One region of the Vibrio sp. 2033 genome, then DNA from elsewhere that is predicted to be linked to it. Evidence: predicted binding sites of a transcription regulator. Region 1 holds the regulator's gene; the other holds the start of a gene.
What was found. The regulator CRP, encoded in region 1, controls carbon source genes, mostly activating them, when cyclic AMP is high. The targets are predictions, from matches to a motif close to TGTGANNNNNNTCACA.

Region 2: a site for CRP is predicted at 3,000-3,015, ahead of gltB (glutamate synthase large subunit). Genes of this name have one in related genera too.

The regions. Positions count from the first base shown of each region.
Region 1 is NZ_JAWOVC010000025.1:14,922-20,333, forward strand. Features, by position in the region: gene R7P74_RS21750 (hydrolase) at 1-742, shown strand, start outside; gene R7P74_RS21755 (YheU family protein) at 776-988, shown strand; gene R7P74_RS21760 (phosphoribulokinase) at 1,114-1,983, shown strand; gene crp (cAMP-activated global transcriptional regulator CRP) at 2,224-2,856, shown strand; gene R7P74_RS21770 (DUF1338 domain-containing protein) at 2,993-3,784, opposite strand; gene astD (succinylglutamate-semialdehyde dehydrogenase) at 4,033-5,412, opposite strand, start outside.
Region 2 is NZ_JAWOVC010000004.1:268,217-273,628, reverse strand. Features, by position in the region: gene R7P74_RS08745 (sensor domain-containing diguanylate cyclase) at 1-1,725, opposite strand, end outside; gene R7P74_RS08740 (TIGR01212 family radical SAM protein) at 1,761-2,720, opposite strand; gene gltB (glutamate synthase large subunit) at 3,272-5,412, shown strand, end outside.

The sequences.
Region 1 (5,412 bases):
ATGGCTGTCGGTGATGATGCATTTTCGTGGCTGCAGCGGTAAACCAAACAAAAAAGCACGAGCTTACCACTCGGGTGAAGTGACGGATGCTCGTTACTTCCTAGAGCACCTTGAACAACGTTTTCCTGATAATCCCAAAGTTGCAGTTGGTATTTCTCTTGGCGGTAACATGTTGGCGAATTATTTAGCCCAATATAAAGACCACCCTATTTTGAATGCAGCGACTATTATCTCTGCGCCTTTAGACCTAGCGGCGTGTGCAAACCGTATAGAACAAGGCTTTTCAAAAGTGTATCGCCGTTATCTGCTTTCTTCACTGAAACGTAACGCGTTACAAAAGCATCATCTACTGCATGGCGAGCTTGCGCTGTCCTACAACTCAATAAAACGTGTCACACGATTGTATGAATTCGATGATTTGATTACGGCACCATTGCATGGCTTCAAAGACGCACAAGATTATTACGACCAATGCTCTGGCTTAAGTAAACTACAGCAAATCACGCTACCCACACTGATCATCCATGCCAAAGACGATCCGTTCATGACCGACGATGTGATCCCGAAGTTTGTTCTGCCAGATAACATTGATTACCGTCTCTTTGAACACGGTGGCCATGTTGGCTTCCTAACAGGAACGGCGTTAAAACCTAAGTTTTGGTTGGAGGAAGCGCTGCCCGCGTATTACGAAAGTATCGCCGCAGATTACCTTTCTGCTGTATCCAAGCAACGAACGCAGTAAACTAGCCGCTCATCATAAAAGTTAGAGGTATTTATGATCATTCCATGGCAAGACATTGCGCCGGAAACATTGGAAAACTTAATTCGTGAATTCGTCTTACGCGAAGGAACGGATTACGGAACCGTCGAGGTTTCTTTGCAAGACAAAATTGATCAAGTTAAAGCTCAATTGGAAAAAGGTGAAGCGGTTATCGTGTTCTCTGAGCTACACGAAACCGTCGATATTCAGCATAAAACAAAATTTTAGACCCTTCACATTTTACCGTATCCCACTCGATGACAAGGTATTGTTACGTGCTATAGTGGGATATCGACCGTGCAGTAGTAACTCTACTGCACATTACAGGTAAGTAATTTTCGACAAGGTTTGTCATGTCAGCTAAACACCCAATTATTGCGGTTACTGGTTCGTCCGGTGCCGGCACGACCACTACATCTGAAGCCTTCCGTAAAATGTTCAATATGATGAACGTTAAACCCGCATGGGTTGAAGGCGATAGCTTCCATCGCTTTACTCGCCCAGAAATGGACATCGAAATTCGCAAAGCCCGCGAGCAAGGTCGACACATTAGCTACTTTGGCCCACAAGCTAATGACTTCCCGGGATTAGAAGAGTTTTTCCGTAAGTTCGGGCATGACGGTACTGGCAGCGTGCGCCGTTATCTGCACACGTTTGACGAAGCGGTTCCCTACAATCAAATGCCAGGCACGTTTACACCGTGGCAAGACTTACCCGAAAACAGCGACGTGCTGTTTTATGAAGGGTTACATGGTGGCGTGGTCGATGGCGATGTTAATGTTGCTCAACATGTGGATTTCTTAATTGGCATGGTGCCGATTGTGAACTTAGAGTGGATCCAAAAATTCGTACGTGACACTCGCGATCGCGGCCATTCGCGTGAAGCGGTGATGGACTCAATCGTGCGATCCATGGACGATTACCTCAACTATATCACTCCGCAGTTTTCTCGTACTCACATCAACTTCCAGCGCGTACCGACCGTTGATACTTCCAACCCACTTAATGCAAAAGGCATCCCTAGTTTGGATGAGAGTTTTGTGGTGATTCGCCTACGCGGTATCAAGAATGTCGACTTCCCATATCTGCTGGCCATGATTGATGGCTCATTCATGTCACGCCACAACACGATTGTCGTACCCGGCGGTAAGATGAGCTTTGCAATGGAGCTCATAGTTCGGCCTATCCTACAACAGCTCATCGAAACAGGGAAAATTGGCTAAAAACCTGCCTGCGAAGATGTTTACTTTTCATACCGTGATCATGTGCACAGTTTTGCTTACAAAATCTCAATCATGGCACGATTAAAATCAAGAAATCGTTTTCGAAAAAGGATACTATTTCTTACCGAAACACAAGAGAGCTTGCAGCATATAAAAAGTGCTCTTATTCTAGTAGGCCTAATTCAGGCTTAGCTAAAATATGGATAGCGCAAGCGTACCCTGCAGAGGAAGTGAGATATTATGGTTCTAGGTAAACCTCAAACCGACCCAACATTAGAGTGGTTTCTTTCACACTGTCATATTCATAAGTACCCTTCAAAGAGCACGCTAATTCACGCGGGCGAAAAGGCAGAAACTTTGTACTACATCGTTAAAGGTTCTGTTGCGGTTCTTATCAAAGACGAAGAAGGTAAGGAGATGATCCTTTCTTACCTAAACCAAGGAGACTTTATTGGTGAACTTGGTCTATTCGAGGAAGACCAAGAGCGCACAGCTTGGGTTCGTGCTAAATCTCCTTGTGAAGTTGCTGAAATTTCTTTCAAGAAGTTCCGTCAGCTTATCCAAGTAAACCCAGACATCCTAATGCGTCTTTCTGCGCAGATGGCTCGTCGTCTTCAAGTAACTAGCCAAAAAGTGGGTGACCTGGCGTTCCTAGACGTAACTGGTCGTATCGCTCAGACGCTTCTGAACCTTGCAAAACAACCAGACGCAATGACTCACCCAGACGGCATGCAAATCAAGATCACTCGTCAAGAAATCGGTCAAATTGTTGGCTGTTCTCGTGAGACAGTAGGTCGTATCTTGAAGATGCTAGAAGAGCAGAACCTAATCTCTGCTCACGGTAAAACCATCGTGGTTTACGGTACTCGTTAATCTCAAACTAGAGTGACACGAACAAAATTATAAAAGCCACCAATGGCAACATTGGTGGCTTTTTATTTGCTCATGACCAAATGAGATAGGGTGCAGCGAACACTAATGAGTAAGCTTAACAGGTTAACCCTAAAACTTAGCCATTCGTACTTTCAAAGATTTTGTCAGCTGAAGCGGCCACGAAACCTGGGTACAAATCACCATTTTCCATCGGATAGCGCTTAGCAAATTCATAAAACCCGCCAGGGATAATTTCAGTGCCTTCGCTAAAACGAACCGCTACTTTATCTGCCATGGTCGATGACTGCTCTAGCAACACCTCAGGAGTGCCCTTCACTTCACCACCATTTTCATTAATGGTAAACCCAGCGGTACGCAGATGATCGTTTACCTGCTTCACTTCTTCATATTCATTGAGCTGGTTAACGCTCACCGTGAAGTGGTTTGCTCCGTAACCATGCGCCGCAAGCCAAGATGCGTACTCACTTTCTTTAGCCAACGTTTGGTAATCAGCAAAGCTTAAATCCCACAAGCGTCCACCATGTAAGAATGCGCTATCGTTCAGCTTGTCAACATCGACTTGTGCCATCAAATTTTTCACAATCTCTTGTAGCTCAGGAGAGCACTCTTCAACTTTTAGCTCACTAATAAATACTTTAGGTTGCTTCGGATCTGGGTGCTCATAGTGCTTAGCAACCAGCTTTTTGCTTTCGAAAACGTAATCACCACACGCCTTGTAACCGATAGCTACAAATGGCTTAGCTAGAGTTTCAATACCAAGAGGCGCGATATTGAAGGTACGTAAAGCTATATGATCATTAATCAGAGGCTCATCTTCTTGAAGCAGCTGATGCACTTTAGCCGCCGAAGGGCAAAGACGTTGAATGTAATCTTGCCATAGCGATTCAAATAACACATCGGGCGTCATAACGACTCCTTGTTACGAGATGTAGAGTTTAAAGGTAAGCGGAAGTTGGCTGCTCGTTCACAACAAAAGTTGTCCAGAATAATGAACGAGCAACCATCAACCTGTGACGGTAAATGCCAGTCAGTCAACACGCTTTTCCGAGTCTTTGCTCACTTTTCGTGTTCTGCCAACGATCACTACAACCCATACCTAAATGATGCGCCGGCAAGGTGAGCCGCAATGCATAGTTGCGACTCTATTATTAAAACTTATAGCACTACACCTGGACTCAATGTTGCAGGCAAGACAGTTTCTTGACCTTCCATTGATGCCATTGGGTACGCACAGTAATCTGCTGCGTAGTAAGCGCTTGGGCGCAAGTTACCCGACGCCCCCGGACCACCAAATGGCGCATCACCGCTTGCACCAGTAAGCTGGCGGTTACGGTTCACGATTCCTGCACGAATGTGGTCAACGAAGTATTCCCATTCTTGGTCGTCGGTTGAAACCAAACCAGCAGATAAGCCAAAGCGCGTATCGTTTGCTAGCGCCACGGCTTTGTCTAATCCTTCGTAGCGCACCACTTGCAGAAGTGGGCCGAAGTATTCTTCATCTGGTAACTCAGCAATGTTCGTTACATCAATGATACCAGGAGAAACAAACGCCGCCTCTCCTGCTTTCGCTTCAATCAAGCTTTCACCGCCAAGAGACTGTAGATTAGCTTGTGCATCAAGAATAAACTTGGCTGCCGCGACCGAAATTTGCGGTCCCATAAATGGCGCAGGTTCTGCAAATGGTTGGTCTACGCGAATATTGCGTGTCGCTTCAACGAGTTTGGTGATAAGCGCATCGCCTTTTTCACCCAATGGCACATACAAACGACGAGCACACGTACAACGCTGCCCAGCACTGATAAACGCTGACTGGATGATGGTGTAAACCGTGGCATCCAAATCACCATATTTATCAGAGATCACCATCGGGTTATTACCACCCATTTCTAGTGCGAGCATCTTGCCTGGTTGACCCGCAAATTGACGGTGTAATACATGCCCCGTATTCGCGCTACCCGTAAACAGTACGCCATCAATGCCTTTTGCGTCAGCTAGGGCGATACCAGTTTCTTTCGCGCCTTGAACAAGGTTAATCACGCCTTTCGGCAGACCGGCTTCTTCCCATAGCTTCATCGCCAATTCACCCGTCCATGGCGTTTGCTCAGACGGTTTGAAGACTACCGTGTTACCAGCCAGTAGCGCAGGCACAATGTGACCATTTGGTAGGTGGCCTGGGAAGTTGTAAGGACCAAACACCGCCATCACGCCCAATGGGCGGTGGCGCAATACGATTTGGTTGCCTGCTGCTTCACGGCTCGCCTCACCAGTGCGGTCATGATAAGCGCGAATCGAAATGGCAATTTTACCTGCCATGGCTGCTGCTTCAGTGCGCGTTTCCCAAATCGGCTTACCGGTTTCTTTGGCAATCACTTCGGCGATTTTTTCGCTGTTCTCTTTTACTTTCTCCGCAAAAGCCAACACGATTGCCTCACGCTCTGAAAATGGACGCTTTTTCCAGTCAATAAACGCTTCACGCGCTGCAGATACCGCCTGGTTCACCTGCTCTGCCGTTGCACCTTTGCCTTGCCAGATCAC
Region 2 (5,412 bases), on a different contig from region 1:
ACAGGTGCGATTACGTCCATCAGCTTTAGCTTGATATAACGCACTGTCAGCCATAGCGATGCCCATTTCGGGTTCATCACCATGCTGAGGAATGTAAGAGACCAGACCGATACTGACGGTAAGGCGTTCAGATGCTTCTGAACTGTCGTGTTCCATATCAAGCTGTAGAATTTTCTCATGAATACGCTGCGCTACGTTGCGCGCACCTTCCGTGGTGGTATTCGGCAATATAAAACCAAACTCCTCGCCACCATAACGCGCAACACAATCCGAAGAACGATTGATGACTTGTGTAAACACGGTAGCGACACTGACTAACGCTTCATCACCTTGTTGGTGACCGTAGCAGTCGTTGTAATCTTTGAAAAAGTCGATGTCACATAACATGATGGTGAGCGGCAGCTTTTCTCTAGCATGGTGGTACCACAATACCTGCAGTTGTTCGTCGAAACGGCGTCGGTTCGATACTTGAGTTAAGCTATCCATAAAGCTCAATTTTTCTAACTCTAGGTTGGCTTTTTCCAACTTTTGTTCTGCAAGATAACGCTCAGAAATATCACGCGCCATGATCAGCACACCATTCGTTCCTGATGCTTTATCTTTAAAAGGCGATTTCACCACATCAAACCACGTACTTTTACCATCACTACTCACGACTTTATCTATGTATCGAACTGGCTCTAACTGGCGTAATGCTTCTAAGTCACTGTCTGCTAAGCGCGCGTACATCTCTTTAGGAATAACGTCTTGGAGGCGCTTACCTATCAAATCAGAAATTTTTGAAATGCCTAACGCCTTAACAAAAGGCTGATTACACGCTTGATAGACCATGTTCTCATTGAAAATACCAATAGAGTCCGGACTGGCATCCAGAATCGTTTGTAAGATAGTATCTCTTTGCGCTAGCGCCACCTCAGTATCTTTGCGACGCTCCATTTCATCTCGCAGATTCTGTTGCATCTTGTGCCATTCAGTCACGTCATGACTAATAGACAGCGTACCGATAAGCTCACCACTCGGCGAAACAAGAGAGTTTTGATTGACTTCCAATAAGCAACTTCGACCTTGTGGATCCGTTGTCCATTTACGTTCGCTTTTTCTGGTCATCTCACCCAAGGCCTTGGATGCGCAAGCTTCTTCCCTTCGCCCTTGCCAGAATTGATCAAATGCTCGATTGGTCGTTAACAGATTGCCTTGGCGGTCTTGGGTACAAATCAGCTCTGAAAGTGAGTCTAATGCCGAACGTGCGATGATTAATTGGGCAAGTTCTTGTTGCTGCTCTTGGTGAGTGGCTTGATATGGCTGAGCATAAAGAATCCAAACTCGATGATTGCGCAATAAACTCTTTCTGCCTGACAGCTCCACTTTAATAGATTCACTATCAGATAGTCGCCAGTCAAAAGCCTGCTGACGAAAATGACGACTAGAGAAGCGTTCGAGAAACTGCTCAAGCTCATGAATATCGAATAAAGCAGGATACAAATACCCCGTTCCCAAAGAGCGAATGCCTAACAACTGCATCGCAGCCTGGTTAGATAGCAAGAGCTGAGCATGGCTAGTGTCCACCACTATGACTGGATAGGGAGAATCCGTTACTAGTTGCTTAAGTGATGTCTGAAAGTGCAAATAGATCAGTGCTAACGCGCACACGCCTGCGATTAACAACAAGACGACATAGCCATAACCGCCTTGACCACCCCAAAGCCAATTGAGTAACTGATCCATCGTTTAAACCTTCAAAGAACACTGGTTAAAATATATCAGTTATTTATTGAGCGATCTGCTATTAATTCCGGTTTAGTATAGATAAAGGTATTCCCCGTAAGACTCCCTTGAGCACCATGAGCACTGAGATCTCGACCAATTTCCGTCATCGCTAGCCAACGGTTTTCACACCACAGAGGCGATAATAACGTGGGCCTCCTGGCTGCTGATGAAACGCGATGATAAATCACATCTGGTGGTGTCATACGAATCATTTCACTGGCGATCGCAACATATTCTTCTAATTCAGGGGCTTCTAGCTTTCCAGCACGCCAAGCTTTCGCCATGGTGCTACCTTCGACAATATGCAAGCCATGTAACTTGATGCCATCCGTTCCCACGGCCAACACTTTTTGCAGCGTTTCAATATTTTCGGCGCGGGTTTCTTTGGGTAAACCCACAATTAAGTGAGTACAAACCTTGATTCCGAGTGTTCGCGCACGCTTAGTGATTTCGGCATAACACTCAAAATCATGACCACGGTTGATACGCTTGAGGGTGTCATTGTTGGCAGTTTGAAGACCTAGCTCTAGCCAAATCTCATAACCTTGCTGTACATAGCCCGACAGTAAATCCAATACCGCATCAGGGACGCAATCAGGACGCGTCCCCACACAAAGACCAACCATGTCTGCAGCCTTTAGTGCTTCCTCATACATGTTTTTGAGAACTTGTACTTCTGCATAGGTACTGGTGTAGGCCTGAAAATAAGCGAGATACTTCTTCGCTCTGTGAATTTCACCTGCGCGATCTTTTAACTGTTCGTGAATGCTTTTTATCTGGACTTCTTCATCTGCAAACGAAGCCACATTGCAAAATGTACATCCTCCCCGCCCAATCGTGCCATCGCGGTTAGGGCAACTAAATCCACCGTGCAATGTTAACTTATGAACCTTTTCACCGTATCGACGCTGAAGATCTTGGCCGATTGTATTGACCAACTCATGTAACTGCATAAATTCTCACCAACAATAAATCGTAATCAATCTCACTACGATCTGTGTAAATAAATTACATCCCTGCAAGAAAAAACACACAATATTAATCAATTCAAACACCCATCATGCGGGTCAAAATCAATAAACTTGCATAATTAAAGGCAAAAATCGTTCATGTTGCGTAAATGTTAAACTAAAAATGCATAATTAAACGAAAAAATTGGGTCACAACGCCGACTTTTTCATTGCATTCTGAAGTGACAAAATTGTAGGATACTTACACAACCCCGTTATTTTTGTGACTTTTATTACAAAGCACACTGCGGGATTTGTCGGTGTTATCCCACTCCTACCTATATAAATCACTAGATAGTGATAATAAATAAAGGGATACCACCAAGGATTGTTTTTCTCGCAAAACTTTTCCTGCGAGATACGGAAAGGAATCAAGACCGGTCAACCTAGATCGGTGGCGATAATAAATATAAAGGACAAGACGTAATCAATAGTCTAGGTAGTATTTGCTGCCCGGTACTTTTGCGTCGACATTGAACTGGAAGGATGTATCTATGGTAGATAGAGAGCAAAATCCACAGGGTCTGTACACTCCGGAACTGGAGCATGACGCTTGCGGTATCGGTTTTGTTGCTCACCTTAAAAACCGTAAATCTCATGAAGTAGTGACTCAAGCATTGGATATGCTGGCTCGCATGGAACACCGTGGTGGTCAAGGTTGTGACCCATGCAGCGGTGACGGTGCGGGTATCTTGCTACAAAAACCTCATGAATTCCTATTAGAAGAAGCCGTTAAGCTAGGCATTAAACTGCCTTCGTTTGAAAAGTATGGTGTTGGTGTCGTTCTTTTCCCGAAAGACGAATACAAACGCGAGCAATGCCGTGACATTCTAGAACGTAATGCACAGCGTCTAGATCTTGAAGTTATCGGCTACCGCGTTTTACCAACCGATAACTCAATGATCGGTGCAGACCCACTAAGCACAGAGCCTCAGTTTGAGCATGTGTTTATCTCTGGTGGCCCTGGCATCACACCTGAAGAACTAGAACGCAAACTGTACGTACTTCGTAACTATACTGTACGTGTTTGCCTAGAAAGCGTTTCGAACATTGGTGACGACTTCTACATTAACTCCATGTCTTACAAGACATTGGTGTACAAAGGTCAGTTAACGACCGAGCAAGTACCTCAGTACTTCCTTGATCTACAAAACCCGACCATGGTGACTGCACTGGCACTGGTACACTCTCGTTTCTCTACCAATACCTTCCCGAAATGGCGTCTTGCACAGCCTTTCCGTTACATTGCCCACAACGGTGAAATCAATACAGTTCGCGGTAACTTGAACTGGATGAAAGCCCGTGAAGCAATCCTAGAATCAGACCTGTTTACTCAGGCTGAAATCGACATGCTTCTTCCAATCTGTCAGGAAGGCAGCTCGGATTCATCTAACTTCGATATGGCACTTGAGCTCCTAGTTCTGTCTGGTCGCAGCCTGCCACACGCATTGATGATGATGATTCCGGAAGCATGGCAAGAAAACAAAAACATGGATCCTAAGCGTCGCGCGTTCTATCAGTACCATGCGAACATCATGGAACCATGGGATGGCCCGGCTTCCGTATGTTTTACTGATGGTGTTCAAGTTGGTGCGACACTAGACCGTAACGGTTTGCGCCCTTCTCGCTACACAGTGACCAAAGATAACTTCCTAGTGATGGCATCTGAATCTGGTGTTGTGGATATAGAACCAGAAAACGTTGAGTTCCGTGGTCGCCTACAACCAGGTCGTATCTTCGTTGCAGACCTAGAGCAAGGTCGCATCATCTCCGATGAAGAAGTGAAAGACACCATTGCAACAGCGCAGCCTTACGAGAAGTGGGTAGAAGAAAACCTACTGAGCTTGAAGAAGCTGCCAGATGCGAGCAACCAGTTCAGCCAACCTAAGCCAGAACACCTTCTACACCGCCAACAAGCGTTTGGCGTAAGCACTGAAGAAGTGAACGAAATCATCGTTCCAATGGCGAATGACGCGAAAGAACCATTATCAGCAATGGGTGCCGACTGGCCTCTTGCGGTTCTATCTCATCAATCTCAGCATCTTTCAAACTACTTCAAGCAGCTGTTTGCACAGGTAACTAACCCACCGATCGACCCGATCCGTGAGCGTATGGTTATGTCGCTGAACACTTACTTGGGTAAAGACCAAAACCTTCTGACTGAAACACCACTTCACTGTCAGAAAGTAGAATTAGAATCACCTGTTCTGGCGAACTCAGAGCTTGAAAAACTGCGTGCGATCGATAACGAGCACCTGCAAGCGAAGACGCTGGATATCGTGTTCCAAGCCAATGAAGATCAAGGCAAGCTTGAGCGAGCACTAAAACGTATCTGCCAATATGCAGAAGACGCGGTTATCGATGGTTACTCAATCATCCTACTAACTGACCGTGCAGTGAACTCAAACCACGCGGCGATCCCAGCAATGCTGGCGGTTGGTGCAGTACACCACCATTTGATCCGTAAAGGTCTGCGTGCGAAGTGTGACATCGTGGTTGAAACCGGTGACGCACGTGAAACGCACCACTTTGCAACGCTACTTGGTTACGGTGCGAATGCAGTTAACCCATACCTAGTGATTGAAACCATCATTGAGCTTCAACGTACTAAGAAGTTGGATCCAGAAGCGAACCC